DNA from 2 places in the Bacillus sp. SRL543 genome. Region 2 is predicted to be linked to the other one. Evidence: a T-box and tRNA genes for the amino acid it is inferred to sense, from the RefSeq annotation. Region 2 holds a T-box; the other holds one or more tRNA genes.
The links. The T-box of region 2 lies ahead of ileS (isoleucine--tRNA ligase). A T-box ahead of a tRNA ligase gene usually reads a tRNA of that ligase, here a tRNA-Ile.

Region 1 (4,793 bases), 2.1 Mb from region 2:
TTAAGCTTCTCAGCGCCGATGGTAGTTGGAGGTTCTCCTCCTGTGAGAGTAGGACGCTGCCGGGCTTTAATATGGAGGATTAGCTCAGCTGGGAGAGCATCTGCCTTACAAGCAGAGGGTCGGCGGTTCGATCCCGTCATCCTCCACCATATTTGCCGGTTTAGCTCAATTGGTAGAGCAACTGACTTGTAATCAGTAGGTTGGGGGTTCAAGTCCTCTAGCCGGCACCAGTTTCAAATGAGCCATTAGCTCAGTCGGTAGAGCATCTGACTTTTAATCAGAGGGTCGAAGGTTCGAGTCCTTCATGGCTCACCATTCAATCTCTAATAATGAATTATGCGGGTGTGGCGGAATTGGCAGACGCACCAGACTTAGGATCTGGCGCCGCAAGGCGTGGGGGTTCGACTCCCTTCACCCGCACCAATTTAATATGCGGAAGTAGTTCAGTGGTAGAACATCACCTTGCCAAGGTGGGGGTCGCGGGTTCGAATCCCGTCTTCCGCTCCAGAGATTGCCGGGGTGGCGGAACTGGCAGACGCACAGGACTTAAAATCCTGCGGTAGGTGACTACCGTACCGGTTCGATTCCGGTCCTCGGCACCATTAAAAACATTTTAATTATGCGCCCGTAGCTCAATTGGATAGAGCGTCTGACTACGGATCAGAAGGTTATGGGTTCGACTCCTTTCGGGCGCGCCATACTATTAATGTAATGAAAGCAAGAATATTAGCCAACGAGTGAACACCTGACTGCTAATTGCAGGATGATGTGAATAAGGAAGCAATGAAGCAATTCGACGCTTATCATTTGCATGACGGGGAGTAGCTCAGCTTGGTAGAGCACTTGGTTTGGGACCAAGGGGTCGCAGGTTCGAATCCTGTCTTCCCGACCATTTGAAATTCTATATGGGGCCTTAGCTCAGCTGGGAGAGCGCCTGCTTTGCACGCAGGAGGTCAGCGGTTCGATCCCGCTAGGCTCCACCATATAACCTTATGAGAATACTTGATTTGGCGGTGTAGCTCAGCTGGCTAGAGCGTACGGTTCATACCCGTGAGGTCGGGGGTTCGATCCCCTCCGCCGCTACCAAATTAAGGACCTTTAGCTCAGCTGGTTAGAGCAGACGGCTCATAACCGTCCGGTCGTAGGTTCGAGTCCTACAAGGTCCACCATTCACTTTAATATGGAGGTATACCCAAGTCTGGCTGAAGGGATCGGTCTTGAAAACCGACAGGCGGGTAACACCGCGCGGGGGTTCGAATCCCTCTACCTCCTCCATTATACTTTTAAATCACTTTTATCGTCGCGGGGTGGAGCAACAAGCAATTCTCCACTGAAAAGACTGCGAGTTGTACCGGTTGAGCTGCTTCTTGGTTCACTTCCTGAGACCGGGACAGTCCTTTGCAAGCAATATTCAGGAAACAGGAAAGATTATATTTTATCGTCGCGGGGTGGAGCAGTCCGGTAGCTCGTCGGGCTCATAACCCGAAGGTCGCAGGTTCAAATCCTGCCCCCGCAATACCTGGTCCTCAGTGCAGTAATGAGCAGCACTGCGATGAATATGCTTCGAGTGATCATGACGGATTTTCTTGCCGTTCCATCTGGAAGAGGAAGAAACAGTCCTGAAGGATACTCGGGCATAATTCAGACCTTATTTTATAAACTGGTCCCGTGGTGTAGCGGTTAACATGCCTGCCTGTCACGCAGGAGATCGCGGGTTCGATTCCCGTCGGGACCGCCATTATTTATTTAGAAAAGCAATACCCAGTATGGCTCAGCAGCTCAGTCGGTAGAGCAGATTGCTACCTTCATTGAACAGCTTCTGCGGCAATCTGCAAAAAAGTTCGCAAGAACTTTTGAGCAAAGGACTTATGAAATATTGTTTTAGGAAATTACTTTATTTGGCTCAGTAGCTCAGTCGGTAGAGCAAAGGACTGAAAATCCTTGTGTCGGCGGTTCGATTCCGTCCTGAGCCACCATTTATTTTTTGTGAAAAAGCATTGAATTGTGGCGGTTGTGGCGAAGTGGTTAACGCATCGGATTGTGGTTCCGACATTCGTGGGTTCGATTCCCATCAGTCGCCCCATAAAATATGCGGGTGTAGTTTAATGGTAAAACCTCAGCCTTCCAAGCTGATGTCGTGGGTTCGATTCCCATCACCCGCTCCAAAAGTGGGCCTATAGCTCAGCTGGTTAGAGCGCACGCCTGATAAGCGTGAGGTCGATGGTTCGAGTCCATTTAGGCCCACCATTCCGCAGTAGCTCAGTGGTAGAGCATTCGGCTGTTAACCGAACGGTCGCAGGTTCGAGTCCTGCCTGCGGAGCCAATATGGGGAAGTACTCAAGTGGCTGAAGAGGCGCCCCTGCTAAGGGTGTAGGTCGGGCAACCGGCGCGAGGGTTCAAATCCCTCCTTCTCCGCCATAAGGCCCCTTGGTCAAGCGGTTAAGACACCGCCCTTTCACGGCGGTAACACGGGTTCGAATCCCGTAGGGGTCATACAAAAAAGCTGTCAGCAAATGCTGGCAGCTTTTTTGTATGCATCTTTTCTGAATCATTGTGTTTAATCGGGAAGTTCTTCGTTTTTTTGCAGCCGGTTTCCCGGATTATTTAAATCTATTTCTGATGCAATCCCTGTATAGGGCCCCCTGAACATATCTCCCGTCGCAAGGATTTTTCCATCTGCAGGCCCGAACAGAGGCAGCCTTTCTCCGGCTTCTTGCTTTTCCCTGAGAAGAAACTCTTCTTCTTGATTTGCCATCTTCAATCCCCCCTTCATAAAAACATATGCTTATTATAGGCATTTTCCTTGAAAACCAACTCAAGTTTACAAAATTAATCGAATTATAAGAGAAAATATCGAAAAATTTAAAATTTTTTTACAAGGTATTTTTATGAATAAGACGAATATAAAAAGAAAGTCGATGATTTTTAAATCTGTTGGAGAGAAGGATGGCTGTGAAAACGATGTTTCCCACTGACTATCAAATGCATTTATTTCATGAAGGCACCCTTTTTGACAGCCACCGCCTTTTTGGTGCCCACTTGATACATGAAGAAGGCAAAATCCTCACCAGATTTGCTGTATGGGCTCCAAATGCTAAGGAGGTCAGGGTTGTTGGGGACTTTAACAGCTGGAATGGGGAAGGTTTCAAATTACATAGAATGAATAATGAAGGGGTATGGCACATAGTAGTCGAGAAGGATTTGGCAGGCTGCCTCTATAAGTATGAAATATTGACACAAGGAGGCACCAGGCTGCACAAAGCTGATCCATATGCATTCTATTCTGAGAAAAGACCCGGCACTGCTTCAGTCGTATGGCCGCTTGAAGGCTATAAATGGAATGATCAGTCTTGGCTGAAAAGCAGGATGAAGAAAAATACCTTTGCAGAACCGGCTGTCATATATGAAATGCATGCCGGAACGTGGAAACGAAAAAATAATAACAGGCTGATGAATTACAGGGAGCTGGCGGATGAAGTTGTGCCCTATGTCCTTGAACATGGGTTTACACATGTTGAACTGCTCCCTCTTGTCGAGCATCCGCTCGATGCCTCATGGGGCTATCAGGGTACAGGGTATTTTTCCGCGACCAGCCGGTATGGCAAGCCGCAGGATTTAATGTATTTTGTCGACCAATGCCATCAGCATAACATCGGTGTCATTCTCGACTGGGTTCCCGGCCACTTTTGCAAAGATGCCCATGGACTCTATAATTTTGACGGAACCCACCTTTTTGAATATAAGAATGAGAAGGATAGGGAGAATTATGTATGGGGCACTTCAAACTTTGATCTGGGCCGCAAGGAAGTGCAGAGCTTCTTAATCTCCAATGCTTTATTCTGGCTTGAAACCTATCATATAGATGGGTTCAGGATGGATGCTGTATCTAATATCATTTATTGGCCCAATTCGCAAGAACAGCATCAGAATCCGTTTGGAATTGAATTCCTCCGCAAGCTCAACAGCACAATCAGGCAATATGATCCCTCCATTTTTCTAGCAGCTGAAGATTCATCAAATCTCCCGCTGGTGACCTCTCCAGCCCATTATGGGGGCCTTGGCTTTCATTACAAATGGAATATGGGCTGGATGAATGATGTACTGGCCTATATGGAAACCAGTCCAGAGGCAAGAACCGGGAAGCATGGCAATATCACATTTTCTCTTTTATATGCTTTCAAGGAGAATTTTATATTGCCTCTCTCACATGATGAAGTCGTACATGGAAAAAAGTCTCTCCTCAATAAAATGCCGGGAGATTATTGGAGGAAGTTTGCCCAGTTCCGGCTGCTCCTGGGCTATATGATGGCACATCCCGGCAAAAAACTGCTGTTCATGGGCTTTGAAATCGCGCAATTTTCAGAGTGGAAAGATTCGGAAGGACTTGACTGGAATCTGCTTGAGTTTGAGATGCACCAGAAAGCAAACAGGTACAGCAAGGATTTGATAAAGCTATACAGAAGATCCAAGCCCCTGTTTGAACTGGATCATCTTCAGGAAGGCTTTGAGTGGATTGATGCAGATAACTGGGAACAATCCATTTTTTCTTTTGTCCGTTTCAGCGCTGCCGAGGGTGAACATCTTATTGTGGTATGCAACTTTACAGCCGATCCGTATCAAAACTTCAGGATCGGGGTTCCCCATGCCGGAAGCTACAGGGAGATCTTCAACAGCGATAAGGAAGAGTATGGCGGGTCCGGCTGGATCAACAAAAAAGTCATCAAAACAGAAGAAATGGGATACCATGGCCGGCCTTATTCGATTCAGATGGCTATCCCGCCGTTTGGCATTAC
Region 2 (4,793 bases):
CCGACAGCAGATTTTCCGGTATCAATTCTCCGGAAATTTCACATTTACCATACTCCCCTGCTTCCAATTTACCGATGGCGCGGTTAATATCGGCCAACTCATCATATATTAAAGGCTGGATAAGGGCTGAGCACCTCCCGCTTTCCAGCCGCTCAAGCAATTCCTCTTTTGTTGCACGGAGTTCTGAATAGAGCTTTCCAAGTGAGCTGTCCATTGCCGCTTCCTCCGTTCTTCTTTGTTTAAAATTATTATCTCCGCCCCAATCGTACAGAACCTGATAAACATTTAACAAAGAGCACAAAGATTAGATAAGGTGGAAGTATTTATCGAAAAAAAAGGTAAACTTTCGGGGGTAAAGTGACAGGATAAAAAATTGAAAACCCGGCTGCATCACGGCAGCCGGGTCTGTTATTATGCCAAGTGGCTATAATTATTTTTTACAACACTTGCACAGCGCGGGCAAAGCGAAGGGTGGTCTGAATCAGCACCGACCTCCGGTGTAACTGTCCAGCAGCGTTCGCATGTTTCACCTTCAGCTTTGGATACAAGGATGGCCGCTTTGTCTAGCTTGAGGGCTTCTTCTGGCGCCTCGCCATATTCTCCGCCGATTTCAAAGCCGGAAACGATGAACAGCTGTTTCACATCTTCATTGATGCTGTCAAGAAGGCTTCTTGTTTCAGCAGTTGGATAAAGAGTGATCTTAGCTGTCAGTGATTTCCCGATCACTTTTTCATTTCGTGCTTCTTCAAGTGCTTTGAGGACTTCATCGCGCAGATTCATGAACATCGTCCATTTTTTCATCAGTTCATCTGCATTAGGAAGCTCTTTGTATTCAGGCATATCTGTCAGCTGAACACTTTCTTCCTTCACAGCAGGGATAAAGGACCAAACTTCATCTGCTGTATGCGAAAGAATTGGTGCAGTCAGCTTTGCAAGCGCAACAAGGCTTTCATACAGGACTGTCTGGATCGCGCGGCGGTCTGCATTGTCTTCTGCCTCGATATAGAGAACATCTTTGGCAAAGTCCAGGTAGAACGAGCTTAAATCCAATGTGCAGAAATTATTGATCGCATGGTAAATGCCTGCGAATTCGTAGCGATCATACGCTTCCTTGACGTTTTTGACCAGCTTGTTCAGCTTTACGAGCATGAACTGGTCAACTTCCCTGAGGCTTTCATAGGCAACTGCATCTTTTTCAGGATTGAAGTCAGACAGGTTACCAAGCAGGAATCTGAATGTGTTTCTGATTTTGCGGTACACCTCAGCAACCTGCTTCAGGATTGGGTCAGAGACTCTTACGTCTGCCTGGTAGTCTACAGATGCCACCCAAAGACGCAGGATATCGGCTCCGAGCTGGTTCATGACCTTCGCCGGCACTACGACATTGCCGATGGATTTACTCATTTTCCTGCCTTCGCCGTCAAGTGCAAAGCCGTGGCTGAGCACGCCCTTATATGGTGCCTTGCCAGTTACTGCAACAGCAGTGGACAGGGACGAATTGAACCAGCCTCTGTACTGGTCAGAGCCTTCAAGATAAAGGTCTGCAGGACGCTGCAGATCATCGCGTTCTTTCAGGACAGCCTGGTGGGATGAGCCTGAATCAAACCAGACATCCATGATATCTGATTCTTTAGTGAACTTCCCATTCGGGCTGCCTGGATGTGTGAACCCTTCAGGCAACAGCTCTTTGGCCTCTTTCTCGAACCAGATATTGGAGCCGTGTTCCCTGAAAAGGGCAGAAACATGATCAATCGTTTCATCCGTAATGATGCTGTCCCCGTTTTCAGCATAGAAAACCGGGATAGGGACACCCCATGCACGCTGGCGGGAAATGCACCAGTCGCCGCGGTCGCGGACCATATTGAACAGACGCGTTTCTCCCCATGCCGGAACCCATTTCGTTTCTTGGACAGCTTCAAGGAGCTCATTGCGGAAATCCTTGATGGATGCGAACCACTGTGCTGTTGCCCTGAAAATGACCGGTTTCTTCGTTCTCCAGTCATGCGGGTAGGAGTGGGTGATGAATTTCAGTCCCAATAATGCTCCCTTTTCTTTTAGCGCCTCAGTTATCGGCTTGTTGGCCTCATCATAAAACAGACCTTCAAAACCTTCAGCTTCATTAGTCATCAGACCTTTATCATCGACTGGGCACAGAACTTCAAGTCCGTACTTCTGGCCAACATAAAAGTCATCTTCCCCGTGGCCAGGCGCAGTGTGGACGCAGCCTGTACCCGCATCAACGGTTACATGGTCGCCAAGCATCACAAGAGAATCACGGCCATAAAGAGGATGTTCTGCAAGGATGTTTTCCAGCTCGCTTCCTTTGACTGTCTTCACAACAGCCGGATCTTCCCAGCCAGTTTCCCCTGCCACAGATTCCAGGAGCTCTTCGGCAACCAGATATTTGCCGCCCTCGGTTTCTGCCACCACATAATTGAGGTCAGGATGGACGCTGATTCCCAGGTTGGCTGGAATGGTCCAAGGAGTTGTCGTCCAGATGGCGATTTGGACATCATGGTCCAATATGCCTTTTCCATCTTTGACTTTGAAGCCTACATAAATAGAAGGAGATCGCTTATCCTGATATTCAATTTCTGCTTCTGCAAGTGCCGATTCACTTGAAGGAGACCAGTAGACCGGCTTCTTCCCTTTGTAGATATAGCCTTTTTTAGCCATATCGCCAAATACCTTGATCTGCTGTGCTTCATATTGAGGCTGGAGTGTGATATACGGGTTTTCCCAGTCGCCGCGGACACCAAGTCGTTTAAATTGTGAACGCTGGCTGTCGACCTGCTCGTAAGCATAGTCACCGCAAAGTTTCCTGAACTCGGCAACTGTCATTTCTTTTCTCTTTACGCCTTTATTAGTCAATGCCTGCTCAATCGGCAGGCCGTGAGTGTCCCAGCCCGGAACATATGGTGCATTAAAGCCGCTCATGGACTTATAGCGCACAATAAAGTCTTTCAGGATTTTATTCAGCGCGTGGCCCATATGGATATCGCCGTTTGCATATGGAGGGCCATCATGAAGGACGAACATCGGCCGGCCTTTCGTATGCTCCTGCACCTTTTTATAAATATTCATTTCTTCCCATTTGCCCTGGATCTCCGGCTCCCTTTTGGGGAGATTCCCGCGCATCGGAAATTCTGTTTTCGGCATCAATAATGTATCTTTGTATTCCATTGCCATTCCTCCTGCTTTCATTTAGGTAAATTGACTTGCCGTACCCGGATGGTTTTTCTAAAAAAAACAAAAAAGCCCCCTCATCCCGGTAAAGGGACGAGAAGGCTTATAGCTCCCGCGGTACCACCCTTGTAGACAGATAAAATCATTCTGTCCGCTCATAGCATCCTTAACGCAGATGATACGCCTGCACTTACTGGTTCGGAGAACGTTCAGGCAGGTACTCTAGGGTGATTTTCCAGCAATCCGCTTATTCCAGGCTCCCACCGTCCCTGGATCGCTAATCTAAAAAGCATGTAGAATGCTGTACTGTCCCTTTCAACGCAGTCAATATTTTCTTATGATATGGATTATATTCGATTTATGCAGGCTGCGTCAAGCCAGTGAGTCTTCTTCTTCTGTTGATTTCAGATCGGTTGAATCCAGTTCATATTGAAGGAGATGATCCCAGTCCTCTGTGTTGAGCATATCCAGCTGCGCTTCGATCAGCATCCTGAACCTTGTTCTGAACACCTTTGACTGCTTCTTCAAGTCCTCGATCTCCAGGGCGATCTTCCTTGCTTTTGATAAGGATTCATTCACGATGCGGTCGGCATTCTTCTCAGCTTCCTTGATGATCAGCTTGGCTTCCTTTTGTGCATTGCGCCTGACTTCTTCAGCGGCTTCCTGAGCAACGACGATGGATTTGTGCAGCGTTTCCTCAATATTGGTGAAATGCCCGATCCGGTCGTTCAGATCTGTAAGCCTTTCTGAAAGCTCCTTTTTCTCCCTGATCAGAATTTCATAATCCTTGATGATCTGGTCAAGGAATTCGTTTACTTCATCTTCATCATAGCCCCTGAAACCTTTGCTGAACTCCTTGTTATGTATATCTAATGGTGTTAAAGGCATAATGCCACCTCCTATAAGTCTTAAAGCATATGTATGACAGCGAAAATACACTAATTTCTGATATTATCACAGCGATAAAGATGTATTCGACAATTTCTTTTAAATTCCTGCAAAATCATAATTTATTTTTGCTTTCCCGTGGTGATTCTCCATTTTTCTTTCTTTGTTTTTCCTTCTACATCTATGATCTTAGAACGTCCCTTTCCCCTTACAGAAAGAACATCAGCTTCTCCGCATGCAAAAGAAGGATCTTCAACCTGTGCCCAGTTTACTTTTACAAGACCCTGCTGGATAAAGAGCTGTGATTTTTGCCTGGATAGATTGTATATTGCCGAAATGACGGCATCCAGTCTCAGCGAGGAGACCGTAGCTGACGATTCTTCCCATGAATCAATTGCAGTGATTGCTTTCTCCAGCGGCAATTTTTTCAGGGTGACTGAAGCTTTTCCGATTGATTCCAGCTGCATGCTAACATAATGTTCAATTTCTTTGGAAACAAAAAACTGCGCCCTTTCAGCCTGGACAGTGATATCACCGAATTTCCCCCTCTTCAGGCCAAGAGCCATGAGGCTCCCGAGTATTTGGGGATGTTCTATGGAAACAAATTTACTTGGATAACTTATCTCAAAAAGCGTGATCGAGAATTCTTCCTCATCAGGGATAAAATATTCAGGATACAGCAGGGCCCTTTTCCGCTCTGTCCCTTCAGCTCCCCCGAA

Region 1: it has a tRNA-Ile gene. The T-box ahead of ileS (isoleucine--tRNA ligase) is inferred to sense a tRNA for this amino acid. The anticodon was not compared.

The regions. Positions count from the first base shown of each region.
Region 1 covers NZ_OZ481794.1:3,892,481-3,897,273, reverse strand. The annotation lists rRNA gene rrf (5S ribosomal RNA) at 1-65, shown strand, start outside; tRNA gene AC4E8B_RS19920 (tRNA-Val) at 74-149, shown strand; tRNA gene AC4E8B_RS19915 (tRNA-Thr) at 155-230, shown strand; tRNA gene AC4E8B_RS19910 (tRNA-Lys) at 240-315, shown strand; tRNA gene AC4E8B_RS19905 (tRNA-Leu) at 339-423, shown strand; tRNA gene AC4E8B_RS19900 (tRNA-Gly) at 433-507, shown strand; tRNA gene AC4E8B_RS19895 (tRNA-Leu) at 514-602, shown strand; tRNA gene AC4E8B_RS19890 (tRNA-Arg) at 622-698, shown strand; tRNA gene AC4E8B_RS19885 (tRNA-Pro) at 816-892, shown strand; tRNA gene AC4E8B_RS19880 (tRNA-Ala) at 908-983, shown strand; tRNA gene AC4E8B_RS19875 (tRNA-Met) at 1,010-1,086, shown strand; tRNA gene AC4E8B_RS19870 (tRNA-Ile) at 1,093-1,169, shown strand; tRNA gene AC4E8B_RS19865 (tRNA-Ser) at 1,183-1,275, shown strand; tRNA gene AC4E8B_RS19860 (tRNA-Met) at 1,443-1,516, shown strand; tRNA gene AC4E8B_RS19855 (tRNA-Asp) at 1,663-1,738, shown strand; tRNA gene AC4E8B_RS19850 (tRNA-Phe) at 1,901-1,976, shown strand; tRNA gene AC4E8B_RS19845 (tRNA-His) at 2,008-2,083, shown strand; tRNA gene AC4E8B_RS19840 (tRNA-Gly) at 2,092-2,165, shown strand; tRNA gene AC4E8B_RS19835 (tRNA-Ile) at 2,171-2,247, shown strand; tRNA gene AC4E8B_RS19830 (tRNA-Asn) at 2,249-2,323, shown strand; tRNA gene AC4E8B_RS19825 (tRNA-Ser) at 2,328-2,418, shown strand; tRNA gene AC4E8B_RS19820 (tRNA-Glu) at 2,422-2,493, shown strand; gene AC4E8B_RS19815 (hypothetical protein) at 2,558-2,755, opposite strand; gene glgB (1,4-alpha-glucan branching protein GlgB) at 2,947-4,793, shown strand, end outside.
Region 2 covers NZ_OZ481794.1:1,839,780-1,844,572, reverse strand. The annotation lists gene AC4E8B_RS09385 (hypothetical protein) at 1-214, opposite strand, end outside; gene ileS (isoleucine--tRNA ligase) at 412-3,183, opposite strand; T-box leader at 3,273-3,514, opposite strand; gene AC4E8B_RS09375 (DivIVA domain-containing protein) at 3,559-4,074, opposite strand; gene AC4E8B_RS09370 (YlmH family RNA-binding protein) at 4,197-4,793, opposite strand, start outside.